DNA from 2 places in the Streptomyces sp. NPDC017940 genome. Region 1 is predicted to be linked to the other one. Evidence: riboswitches for the same ligand, from Rfam matches in the RefSeq annotation. Region 1 holds a riboswitch; the other holds the start of a gene.
What was found. Region 1 has a riboswitch for thiamine pyrophosphate ahead of thiO (glycine oxidase ThiO). Riboswitches for the same ligand answer to the same signal wherever they lie in the genome.

Region 1 (5,800 bases):
CCACGCACAGGTAGAGCAGCGCGTCGGCGAGCCGGGCGCGCTCGGGCGCGCCCGCCGTGTCGGTGGCCATGGAGAGGTCCCCCCGTGTCGGCGGCGTACGGGCCACGGGTGTGGCCCGTACGCCGGAAGGTTTGTTCCAGGTCAGACGGCGAGCGCCTGCGCGCGGCGCTTCACCTCCGTCCCGCGATTCTCGCTCAGGGCCTGCGCGGGGGTGCCGGGCAGGCTCGGGTCGGGGGTGAAGAGCCATTCGAGGGCCTCTTCGTCGGTGAAACCGTCGTCCCGCAGGAGCGTCAAGGTGCCGACGAGGCCCTTGACCACCTTGTCGCCGTCGATGAAGGCGGCGGGCACCTGGAGCGCGCGGTTCTCACCGCGGCGCACGGCGATCAGCTGGCCCTCCTTGACCAGCTGGCGCACGCGCGTCACCTCGACATCGAGCATCTCGGCGATGTCGGGGAGGTGCAGCCAGGCGGGGACGAGAGCATCGGTCTTTGCGTCAATCTCGGTCACGGATCAAGCGTGCCATTTCTGGCCGGGAGCCGGTAGCCGGGGTGGGGCGCCGGGGGCTCGGGGGTGCCCCCCGGGGGTGCCGGGGGCCTTGAGGTGGCCGGAAGTGATGCCTGTGCCCGCCCGTTCCACCCTCCGGGCGGATCAGCCGCCCACAGGGGGGAAGTCCCGTGCCTCTGGGAACGTCAGGCTGCGGCCTTCTTCAGGGGGATCGACGGATCCGCCGTCAGGGCCGGGTCCAGGGGAGTCGCTGCTTCGATCAGTTTGCGGGCCTGGGCGAGGTCCCGGGGGCGGCCCACCGCGAGGAGGGCGGTCAGGGCGCCGTCGCGGAGCCAGCAGACCGTCCAGGCCGGGGTCGTGGGGTCGCCGCGCCAGATCAGCTCGTCGCCGGGGGCGTGGTGGCCCGCGTACTGCACGAAGCGGCCGAACTGCTCGGACCAGAAGTACGGCACCGGGTCGTACACCGCCGGGGTCTCCCCGATGATGCGGGAGGCGACCGTGCGCGGGCCCTGGACGGCGTTGTCCCAGTGGTGCACGAGCAGCCGTTCCCCGTACCGGCCCGAGGGGAAGGACGCGCAGTCGCCGACCGCGTACACGTCCGGCGCCGAGGTGCGCAGCCGGTCGTCGGCGAGTACCTCGTGGTGGGCGCCGAGCGCGATGCCGGAGCCCGCGAGCCACGCCGTGGCGGGCCGCGCGCCGATGCCGACGACGACCGCGTCGGCCGACAGCCGGGTGCCGTCGTCGAGGAACACCGCGCCCGGCTCGACGCGCCGCACGCGCGCGCGGGTGCGCAGGTCGACGCCCGCGTCCGCGTACCAGGCCGTCATCGGGGCGGCGACCTCGGCGGGCAGGGCGCCCGCGAGCGGACGGTCGGCGGCCTCCACCACGGTCACGGCGCAGCCCGCCTCGCGCGCCGCGGTGGCGAACTCGGCGCCGATCCAGCCCGCGCCGACGACCACGACGTCGTGCCGTCCCGCCAGGACCGGGCGCAGCCGCTCGGCGTCGTCGAGGGTGCGCAGCACGTGCACGCCGGGTACGCCCTCGGAGCCGGGCAGCAGGATCGGTTCCGCCCCGGTCGCGAGGACCAGGCTGTCGTACGGGACCGGGCCCGCCCCGGTGTCCAGTTCGTGGTCGGCGGGGCGCACGCCGGTGACGTGCACGCCGAGCCGCACCTCGATGCCGAGCGCCTCGAAGTCGATGTCGAAGGCGGCGCCGTCCGCCGTGCCGAGCAGCACCGCCTTGGACAGCGGCGGCCGGTCGTACGGCGGATGGGGCTCCGCGCCGAGCACGGTGACCGCGCCCCTGAAGCCCTGCTCGCGCAGCGCCACCGCGGACTGCACCCCGGCCATGCCCGCGCCGACGATCACGACGCGGCGCCCCGCCTCCACCCGCTTCTGCTGCTCGCTCACCCGATCAACTGTAGGGCGGCGTGTCCGCGGCCGGGTACGACGGGCTTAACCCGCCCCCGGGCGACGGGCTAGGGTGGCGGTGCAGAGCACTCGCGGGAGCCCGGACGCACCGGGCTGAGAGGGAGGCTGGGACGGCCTCCGACCGTACGAACCTGATCCGGGTCATGCCGGCGAAGGGAGGGGCTGGACGCCCATGCGTTCCCATCCGAACAGTCCACTGGACCCGACCTCGACACCACTCACGCCGTCCGCGACGTCCGTGTCCGCGGCATCCGTGCCCGCGGCATCCGTGCCCGCGGCATCCGTGCCCGCGGCATCCGTGCCCGCGGCATCCGTCTCCGCGGCGTCGTCCGAAGAGGCACCGCCCCGTGACGTCCTCGTCGTCGGGGGCGGCGTCATCGGGCTCGTCACCGCCTGGCGGGCGGCCCAGCGCGGGCTGTCCGTCACCGTGGTCGACCCCGAGCCGGGCGGCGGCGCGGCGCAGGTCGCGGCGGGCATGCTGGCCGCCGTCACCGAGCTGCACTACGGGGAGCAGACGCTGCTCGGCCTGAACGTGGCCTCCGCGCGCCGCTACCCGGACTTCGCGGCCGAGCTGGCCGAGGCGGCCGGGCAGGACGTCGGCTACCGCGCGTGCGGCACACTCGCCGTCGCCCTCGACTCCGACGACCGCGCCCACCTGCGGGAGCTGCACGCCTTCCAGAAGCAGTCGGGCCTGACACCGGAGTGGCTGAACGGCCGCGAGTGCCGCCGCCTGGAGCCGATGCTCGCTCCGGGGGTGCGCGGCGGGCTGCGCGTCGACGGCGATCACCAGGTCGACCCGCGCAAGCTCGCGACGGCCCTCGTCGCGGCCTGCGAGCGGGCCGGAGTGACCTTCACGCGCGCGTGGGCGCGGGAGCTCTCGGTGGTACGGGACCGGGCCACCGGGGTCGTCCTCGGTGACGGCACCGCGCTCGGCGCAGGCCAGACGGTCCTCGCCGCGGGCAGCCTCAGCGGGCGGCTCGCCGGGGTCCCCGCCGACGTCCTGCCGCCAGTACGCCCGGTCAAGGGGCAGGTGCTGCGGCTCACGGTGCCGGAGCGGTACGCGCCGTTCCTCAGCCGCACCGTGCGGGCGGTCGTGCGCGGCAGCCACGTCTACCTCGTACCGAGGGCCGACGGCGAACTCGTGGTCGGCGCGACGAGTGAGGAGCTCGGCTGGGACACGACGGTCACCGCGGGGGGCGTGTACGAGTTGCTGCGCGACGCGCACGAACTCGTACCCGGCATCACCGAGCTGCCGCTCACCGAGACGCGCGCGGGGCTGCGGCCCGGGTCCCCCGACAACGCGCCGCTGCTCGGCCCCACCGCGCTGGCAGGGCTGCACCTGGCCACCGGCCACTACCGCAACGGCGTCCTCCTGACGCCGGTCACCGGGGACGTCATGGCGCACGCCCTGACGACGGGCGAACTGCCCGAGGAGGCGCGGGCGTTCACTCCGCGCAGGTTCACGGCGGCGCACACGCGGGGCGCGCAGGACGCCGCGGGCGCGCCAGTGCCACCTGGCGCCCCAGGCACGTCGCCGGAGGCACCGAAGCCGCCGAAACCGCCGGGGTCACCGAAGCCGCCGGAGTCACCGGACGCACCGGACGCACCGGACGCACCGGACGCACCGGAAGCACCGGAAGCCTCCCCCTCCGCACCCCACACCCCCACGAACCTCACGGAGCTGTCCGCATGACCACGCCGTTCGCCGTATGTGCCGTATCCGTCAACGGAGACGTACGAGACGTGGCCGCGGGGACCACGCTCGACGCCGTCGTCGCCGAGCTGACCGCCGCGCCGTCCGGCGTCGCCGCCGCGCTCAACGAAACCGTGGTCCCGCGCGCGCAGTGGGCCCGCACCGTGCTCGGCGACGGCGACCGCGTCGAGATCCTCACCGCCGTCCAGGGAGGCTGACCGCATGGCGGACGACCCCTTCGTCATCGGCGACCTCACGCTGTCGTCGCGGCTCATCATGGGCACGGGCGGCGCACCGAGCCTGGACGTCCTCGACCGGTCCCTCGCCGCATCCGGTACGGAGCTGACCACCGTCGCGATGCGGCGGCTCGACCCCGGGGTGCAGGGGTCCGTCCTGTCGGTCCTGGACCGGCTCGGCATCCGGGTGCTGCCGAACACGGCGGGCTGCTACACCGCGGGCGAGGCGGTGCTCACGGCGCGGCTCGCCCGGGAGGCCCTCGGCACCGACCTGGTGAAGCTGGAGGTCATCGCGGACGAGCGCACGCTGCTGCCCGATCCGGTGGAGCTCCTCGACGCGGCGGAGACGCTCGTCGACGACGGTTTCACGGTCCTCCCGTACACCAACGACGACCCCGTGCTCGCCAGGAAGCTGGAGGACGTGGGCTGCGCGGCCGTGATGCCGCTCGGCTCCCCCATCGGCTCCGGGCTCGGCATCCGCAACCCGCACAACTTCCAGCTGATCGTCGAGCGGGCCCGGGTCCCGGTGATCCTGGACGCCGGGGCGGGCACCGCGTCGGACGCGGCCCTCGCCATGGAGCTCGGCTGCGCCGGGGTGATGCTCGCGTCGGCCGTGACGCGGGCGCAGGAGCCGGTACTGATGGCGGAGGCGATGCGGCACGGGGTCCTCGCGGGGCGCCTCGCGTACCTGGCGGGCCGCATACCGCGGCGGCACTTCGCCGAGGCGTCGTCCCCCGCCGAGGGCCGGGCGGCCCTGGACCCGGAGCGCCCGGCGTTCTGAACCCGGCGCGGGCCGCGACGGTCACAGGTGTGCCGCAGTGTCGCCGCCCCGGTGCCCACGCCCCGCACCCCCGGCGCGGCGCCTCGTAGACTCCCTCCGTGGACACGACCCTCAAGGACCCCCTCGTCGGGCAGGTGCTCGACGGCCGCTACCGCGTCGACGGACGGATCGCGGTCGGCGGTATGGCCACGGTCTACCGGGCCGTGGACACCCGCCTCGACCGTGTGCTCGCCCTGAAGGTGATGCACCCGACGCTGGCGGCCGACGCCTCCTTCGTCGACCGTTTCATCCGCGAGGCCAAGTCGGTGGCCCGGCTCGCGCACCCGAACGTGGTCGGCGTCTTCGACCAGGGCACCGACGGCCCGTACGTGTACCTCGCCATGGAGTACGTGGCGGGCTGCACGCTGCGGGACGTCCTGCGCGAGCGCGGCGCCCTGCGCCCCCGCGCCGCCCTGGACATCCTGGAGCCGGTGCTCGCCGCGCTCGGCGCCGCGCACCGCGCCGGATTCGTGCACCGCGACATGAAGCCCGAGAACGTCCTCATAGGGGACGACGGCCGCGTCAAGGTCGCCGACTTCGGGCTCGTACGGGCCGTGGACTCGGTCACCAACACCACCGGCACGGTCCTCGGCACGGTCTCCTACCTCGCCCCCGAGCAGATCGAGCACGGCACGGCGGACACCCGTGTGGACGTGTACGCCTCCGGGGTCGTGCTGTACGAGATGCTGACCGGCGCCAAGCCCCACCACGGCGAGTCCCCCGCCCAGGTCCTCTTCCAGCATCTGAACGAGGACGTGCCCCCGCCGTCCGCCGCCGTACCGGGCCTCGCCCCGGAGCTCGACGAGCTGGTCGCATCGGCCACCGCCCGCAACCCCGACCTGCGCCCCTACGACGCGGTGGCGCTGCTCGGGCAGCTGCGCGAGGCCCGGGCCACGCTCGTCGACACCCAGCTGGACGCCCTGCCTCCGCTGGCCAGGGACGAGGAGCCCGACGGCCACGACAACTCCGGCGACCGTACGAGCGTCATCCCGCGCGCGGCCCGCTCCGCGCAGCCGCCCCTGCCGTCCGTGCCGGAGGACCGGGCCACGACGTCCCTGAAGGCGTACCGGCAGGACGGGCTCAGCCACACCAGCGTGCTGCGGACGCCCCCGCCGGA
Region 2 (5,800 bases), on a different contig from region 1:
GCGCAGGTGACGCACCTTCGAGCGGCGACGACACGTCAACTCCGCCGAACAGCAAGCGCGTTCCGTGGCCCCGTAGCAACGGATCCGACACCACCACAGCGCCCGAGGGTGTCGGCCCCACCCTCATCGGCTCCGTGCAGCGTGCGATGCGGCTCCTGGAGGCAGCCGCCACGCACCCGAACGGGGCGCCGGCGAAGCAGTTGGCCCGCGAGGCCGGCCTCGCACTGCCGACGGCGTACCACCTGCTGCGGACGCTGAACCACGAGGGTTATCTGCGAAGGGAGAAGGGGGTGTTCGTGCTCGGTGCCGCGACCGAGCGGCTCAGTGCCGGAGCGGCGGAGCAGAAGCGTCGCGCCGTGATCGCAGAGACCCTGGCGCACTGGTGCGAGCTCATCGGGGTGCCCGTCTACTTCGCGATCTACCGGGACGGTGAGATCGAAGTCGTGTCCGTGGCCGACACCGCGGGCGCACCTGCGGTAGAGGAGTGGGCCGACTTCCGGGAGACGGGTCACGCCCACGCGATCGGGCAGTGTCTGCTCGCTCAACTCGACGACGGGGAGCGACGGAACCACCTGGACCGCCACCCGGTGCGCTCGCTCACGCCGAACACGGTGCGTGACGATCGGACGTTGCTGCGCCGACTGGACGCGCTGGGGCGGATGACTCCGGTGGTGGAGCAACAGGAGTACGCGCTGGGGACGGTGTGCGCCGCGATCCCGGTCACGGTGGGCACGACCGCGGGCACGATGGCCATCTCCGTGCCGTCCTCGCAGGCCTACCGGCTGAAACCGGCGACGCGCCTGTTGCAGGAAGAGACCGGAAAGCTACTACGGACACTCGCCTTCTCTATCAGCATCTGAAAACTCACTCCTTGTGATCTGGTGTGCACGTTAAGCAAGATGCCAAGAGTGTCAGGGAGTTGGTTCCTGCCACCTCAAAGCTACTGACGGGGTAGACGGCGATGCGAGAGTCGGTCCAGGCAGAGGTCATGATGAGCTTCCTTGTGTCGGAGGAGCTGTCGTTCCGTATCCCGGTGGAGCTGCGCTACGAGACGTGCGATCCCTATGCCGTGCGGCTGACCTTCCACCTCCCCGGAGACGTCCCGGTGACCTGGGCGTTCGGGCGGGAGTTGCTGGCGGACGGGGTGGGCAGGGCGTGCGGGGACGGGGATGTGCGCATCTCGCCGACGGGCCCCGACCCGTTGGACGAGGCGTTGATCCGGCTGCAAGTGGGGCATGACCAGGCCCTGTTCAAGGTGGGCATTCCGCCGTTGCTCGCCTTTCTCGACCGGACGGACAAGCTGGTGCCGCTGGGGCAGGAGCGGTCGCTGGTCGACTTCGAGACGCATCTCGACGAGGCCCTGGACCGGATCCTCGCGGAGCAGAGCGCTGGCTGACTCGGCGTCCTCAACGAACCCTGGCAGGTGGCGGACCAGGGCATTTCATGGCACTTGGGCCGTGCCGGGGTCGACGCCGGTGCTGGAGCAGGGGCCGGGGCCGGGACTGGGACCAAGGGCTCACGTCTTGCGGCGGCGGCCCTTGCCTGCCAAGGAGGGGCGACGAGGTGCCGGGCGGCCCGGGGAGGCGGGGGGCGTGGTTCCGGGCGGGGTCGGCGACGGGGGCGTGGGGGCGGACAACGAGGGGGTGGTGGGGCCGGGGCGGTCGGCGGAGACGACCAGGGCCGCGAGCGCGGTGGTGACGGGAACGGAGGCGACGAGACCGATGGACCCGATGAGGGTGCGGACGATCTCCTCGGCCACGAGTTCGCTGTTGGCGACGGTGCCGACACTGCTCTGGGCGATGGAGAACAGCAGCAGGAGGGGCAGCGCGGCGCCCGCGTAGGCGAGGACGAGGGTGTTCACGACGGAGGCGATGTGGTCGCGGCCGATGCGGATGCCCGCGCGGTACAGACCGCGGCGGCCCATCGTCGGGTTGGCCTGATGGAGCTCCCAGACCGCGGAGGTCTGGGTGACGGTGACGTCATCGAGCACGCCCAGGGAGCCGATGATGACACCGGCGAGCAGCAGGCCGCTCATGTCGATGTCGGGGTACAGGCCGTGGATCAGGCCGGTGTTGTCGTCCGTGTTGCCGGTGAGGGAGGCCCAGCCGATGAACAGGGAGCCGAGCAGGCCGATGAGCAGGAGGGAGACCAGGGTGCCGAGCACCGCGACGGATGTGCGCGCGGTCAGGCCGTGGCACATGTAGAGCGCGCACAGCATGATGGCGCTCGCCCCGACCACGGCGACGACGAGCGGGTTCGAGCCCTGGAGGATCGCCGGGAGGATGAAGAAGGTCAGGACCAGGAAGCTCACCGCGAGGGCGACCAGGGCCATGACACCCCGCAAGCGGCCCACGGCGACGACCGCGAGGGCGAAGATGCCGGCGAGCAGGGCCATGGGGACCTTGCGGTTCACATCGGTGACCGAGTATTGCAGGTCCTTGGGGGCCTTGGGCTCGTAGGCGACCACCAGGTCCTGGCCCTTGCGCAGTTGCCGGGGGGCGTCGGGCTGGACGATCTCCGTGAAGGTGCGGCCCTTGTCGGGTCCGCTGGTGACCTTGATCGTGGCGCGGCCGCAGGTGCCCTGGGTGCGGGCCTCGGCGGACTGCCCCTCGGCGGTGGAGGTGTCGCCGCCCGGCGGGGTCTGCGAAGGGTTGAGGTCCTTGCAGGGGAGCTTGTCCAGCTTGGTCACGGTGGCCGACTGGGTCTGCCGGTCGAAGCCGACGCCGGTGCGTTCGTGGGCGGGCGCGCCGCCCGGCCACAGCACCACCAGGCCGACGAGGACCGCTGCGGCGAAGGGGATGAGGACGGCGGCGATGACCTTGCGCAGGTGCTGGGACACGGGGGCTGCGGGGCCATGACTGTGGCTGTGGCCGTGCGGCTCCGGGGTGGGGGGCCCGGTGGGCGTAGGTGTCGTCGTCACGGCCCGATCATCGCAAGAACGGTGGGGGCCCTCTGTTCACCGCGCCCGATGGGACGCTAGCGTGGAGGCACCTTTGCAATCGCGGGAGCTCGGAGCACCGGGCTGAGAGGGCGCTGACCTCCGTACGAACGGGCAGATACCGGTTCGGACCGTACGGAAACGGCTGCGTCGACCGCCGAACCTGTTACCGGGTAATGCCGGCGTAGGGAGTAGGTCTCATGACCACATCGGACGCACGCACGCCTGCCTCCAGCACCGAGGGTGCCGGGGGCGGGAAGTCCAACGGCTGGCACAAGGCGTATGTGGCGGGCCCGGAGGGCTCGCGCACGGATCTGCGGGTGCCGGTCCGCCAGGTGCACCTCACCAACGGCAAGGCCGTGACGCTGTACGACACCTCGGGGCCGTACACCGACCCCGATATCGACACCGACGTCCGCCGGGGCCTCGCACCGCTCCGGGAGAACTGGATCATCGCCCGCGGTGACACGGAGGAGTACGCGGGCCGTCCGGTCCGCCCCGAGGACGACGGCATCAAGCACACCTCGCCCCGCGGAGGCCTGAAGAACCTCGACGCGGTGTTCCCCGGCCGCCCGCGCCAGCCGCGCCGGAGTCGCGACGGGCAGGCCGTGACGCAGCTCGCGTACGCGCGGCGGGGGGAGATCACGCCCGAGATGGAGTACGTGGCCATCCGGGAGAGCATGGCGCCCGAGGTGGTGCGGGACGAGATCGCCGCGGGCCGGGCGGTGCTTCCCGCGAACGTGAACCACCCGGAGATCGAGCCGATGATCATCGGCAAGAAGTTCCTGGTGAAGGTCAACGCCAACATCGGCAACTCCGCGGTCACGTCCTCCATCGAGGAGGAGGTGGACAAGATGACGTGGGCCACGCAGTGGGGTGCCGACACGGTCATGGACCTGTCCACCGGCCGGAACATCCACACGACCCGCGAGTGGGTCCTGCGCAACTCCCCCGTGCCGATCGGCACGGTGCCGCTGTACCAGGCCTTGGAGAAGGTCGACGGCCGGGCCGAGGAGCTCAGCTGGGAGATCTACAAGGACACGGTCATCGAGCAGGCCGAGCAGGGCGTGGACTATATGACGGTGCACGCGGGCGTGCGCCTTCCGTTCGTGCCGCTCACCGCGAACCGCAAGACCGGTATCGTCTCGCGCGGTGGTTCGATCATGGCGGCCTGGTGCCTGGCGCACCACAAGGAGAGCTTCCTCTACGAGCACTTCGAGGAGCTGTGCGAGATCCTCGCCGCGTACGACGTGACGTACTCGCTCGGCGACGGACTCCGGCCCGGGTCGATCGCGGACGCCAACGACGAGGCGCAGTTCGCGGAGTTGCGCACGCTCGGGGAACTCAACCGGATCGCCAAGCGTCATCACGTACAGACGATGATCGAGGGCCCCGGTCACGTCCCGATGCACAAGATCAAGGAGAACATCGACCTCCAGCAGGAGATCTGCGAGGAGGCGCCGTTCTACACGCTGGGCCCGCTGACCACGGACATCGCTCCCGCCTACGACCACATCACCTCCGGCATCGGCGCCGCGATGATCGGCTGGTGGGGCACGGCGATGCTCTGCTACGTCACGCCGAAGGAGCACCTCGGCCTGCCCAACCGCGACGACGTGAAGACCGGCGTCATCACGTACAAGATCGCGGCGCATGCGGCGGACCTCGCCAAGGGGCACCCGGGGGCGCAGGACTGGGACGACGCGCTCTCGGACGCCCGCTTCGAGTTCCGGTGGGAGGACCAGTTCAACCTTGCCCTCGACCCGGTCACGGCACGGGAGTTCCACGACGAGACGCTGCCCGCCGAGCCGGCGAAGACGGCGCACTTCTGCTCGATGTGCGGGCCGAAGTTCTGCTCGATGAAGATCTCGCAGGACATCCGGCGTGAGCACGGCACCACGCAGACGGAGATCGAGGAGGGCATGCAGCAGAAGTCCGAGGAGTTCGCGGCGGCGGGGAACCGGGTCTATCTGCCGTTGGCCGACTGAGCCCACAGCACGATTACCCCCACAGCACGGTTACCCCCACAGCACGGTTACCCCCACAGCACGGGTACCCCCGCGGCGCGGGGCTGGGCAGACTGGCCGCATGACTGCCAGTTCCCTGCGCAAGGGTGCCAATCTTCCCGTCGCCTCTCCCGCGGTACGTGCCGAGCTCGCCTGGTCCGACGGACAGGCGTCCGGTCGGTCCGGCGGCCGGACGAACCTGCTCGTCCGGCGGCCGGACGAACCTGCTCCCGGTCAGTCCGGCCGGTGCTCGGGACCGCCGTAGTCCGGGCTCGAGAAGTCCGGACTGGTGTAGCTCGGACGCGTTCCGGTGGTCGAGCCGCCGTCCGGGCTGCTGAAGCCCGGCCTGTGGTAGCCCAGTTGCGGCATGCGCCCGGCAGGTCCCGCGGACGGCGTGCGGGGCGTGGGCGCCGCCGTGGCGTCCGGGTCCGCGAGCGCCTCGCGCAGGAAGGGCAGGATGCCCCGCTCGAGAAGCGCCCGGCACCAGGCTTCCCTGGCCCGCTCCACCGCCTCGTCCCGCTCATGGTGCGAGCCTGCCTGAAGAGAGGTGGAGCCGTTGCGCAGGGCGGTGAGGAGCAGACCGACCGCGGCGACCAGGATGGCGCCCGCCGTGAGCGCGCCGAACAGCCACCCGGCGGTGAGCAGGGTGTCCGCGAAGGCGGGCTCGGGGTCGAGCATCTTCAGGATGTAGCCGACGAGCAGGAAGATCGCGGCGGCCGCCCCGGCGAGGACGGGCGCGAGCACCGCGACCACGGCGACCAGACCGGCGCCCGCGGTTTCGGTGACCTCGCCCATGGTGGTGGCGAGGCCTATACCGCCGGAGCCGGACTCGGGCGAGTCGGATCCGGATCCGCTC

Region 2: another riboswitch for thiamine pyrophosphate. It lies ahead of thiC (phosphomethylpyrimidine synthase ThiC); the one in region 1 lies ahead of thiO (glycine oxidase ThiO).

Annotation. Positions count from the first base shown of each region.
Region 1 covers NZ_JBIRHJ010000001.1:1,063,657-1,069,456, reverse strand. Annotated here, with positions in the region: gene thiE (thiamine phosphate synthase) at 1-70, opposite strand, end outside; gene ACH4DX_RS04500 (Rv2175c family DNA-binding protein) at 142-507, opposite strand; gene ACH4DX_RS04495 (NAD(P)/FAD-dependent oxidoreductase) at 690-1,913, opposite strand; TPP riboswitch at 1,996-2,109, shown strand; partial or broken gene thiO (glycine oxidase ThiO) at 2,233-3,405, shown strand; gene thiS (sulfur carrier protein ThiS) at 3,624-3,845, shown strand; gene ACH4DX_RS04480 (thiazole synthase) at 3,850-4,644, shown strand; gene pknB (Stk1 family PASTA domain-containing Ser/Thr kinase) at 4,743-5,800, shown strand, end outside.
Region 2 covers NZ_JBIRHJ010000008.1:450,817-456,616, forward strand. Annotated here, with positions in the region: gene ACH4DX_RS28310 (IclR family transcriptional regulator) at 135-860, shown strand; gene ACH4DX_RS28315 (SsgA family sporulation/cell division regulator) at 962-1,396, shown strand; gene ACH4DX_RS28320 (YibE/F family protein) at 1,517-2,920, opposite strand; TPP riboswitch at 2,992-3,146, shown strand; gene thiC (phosphomethylpyrimidine synthase ThiC) at 3,139-4,926, shown strand; gene ACH4DX_RS28330 (hypothetical protein) at 5,179-5,800, opposite strand, start outside.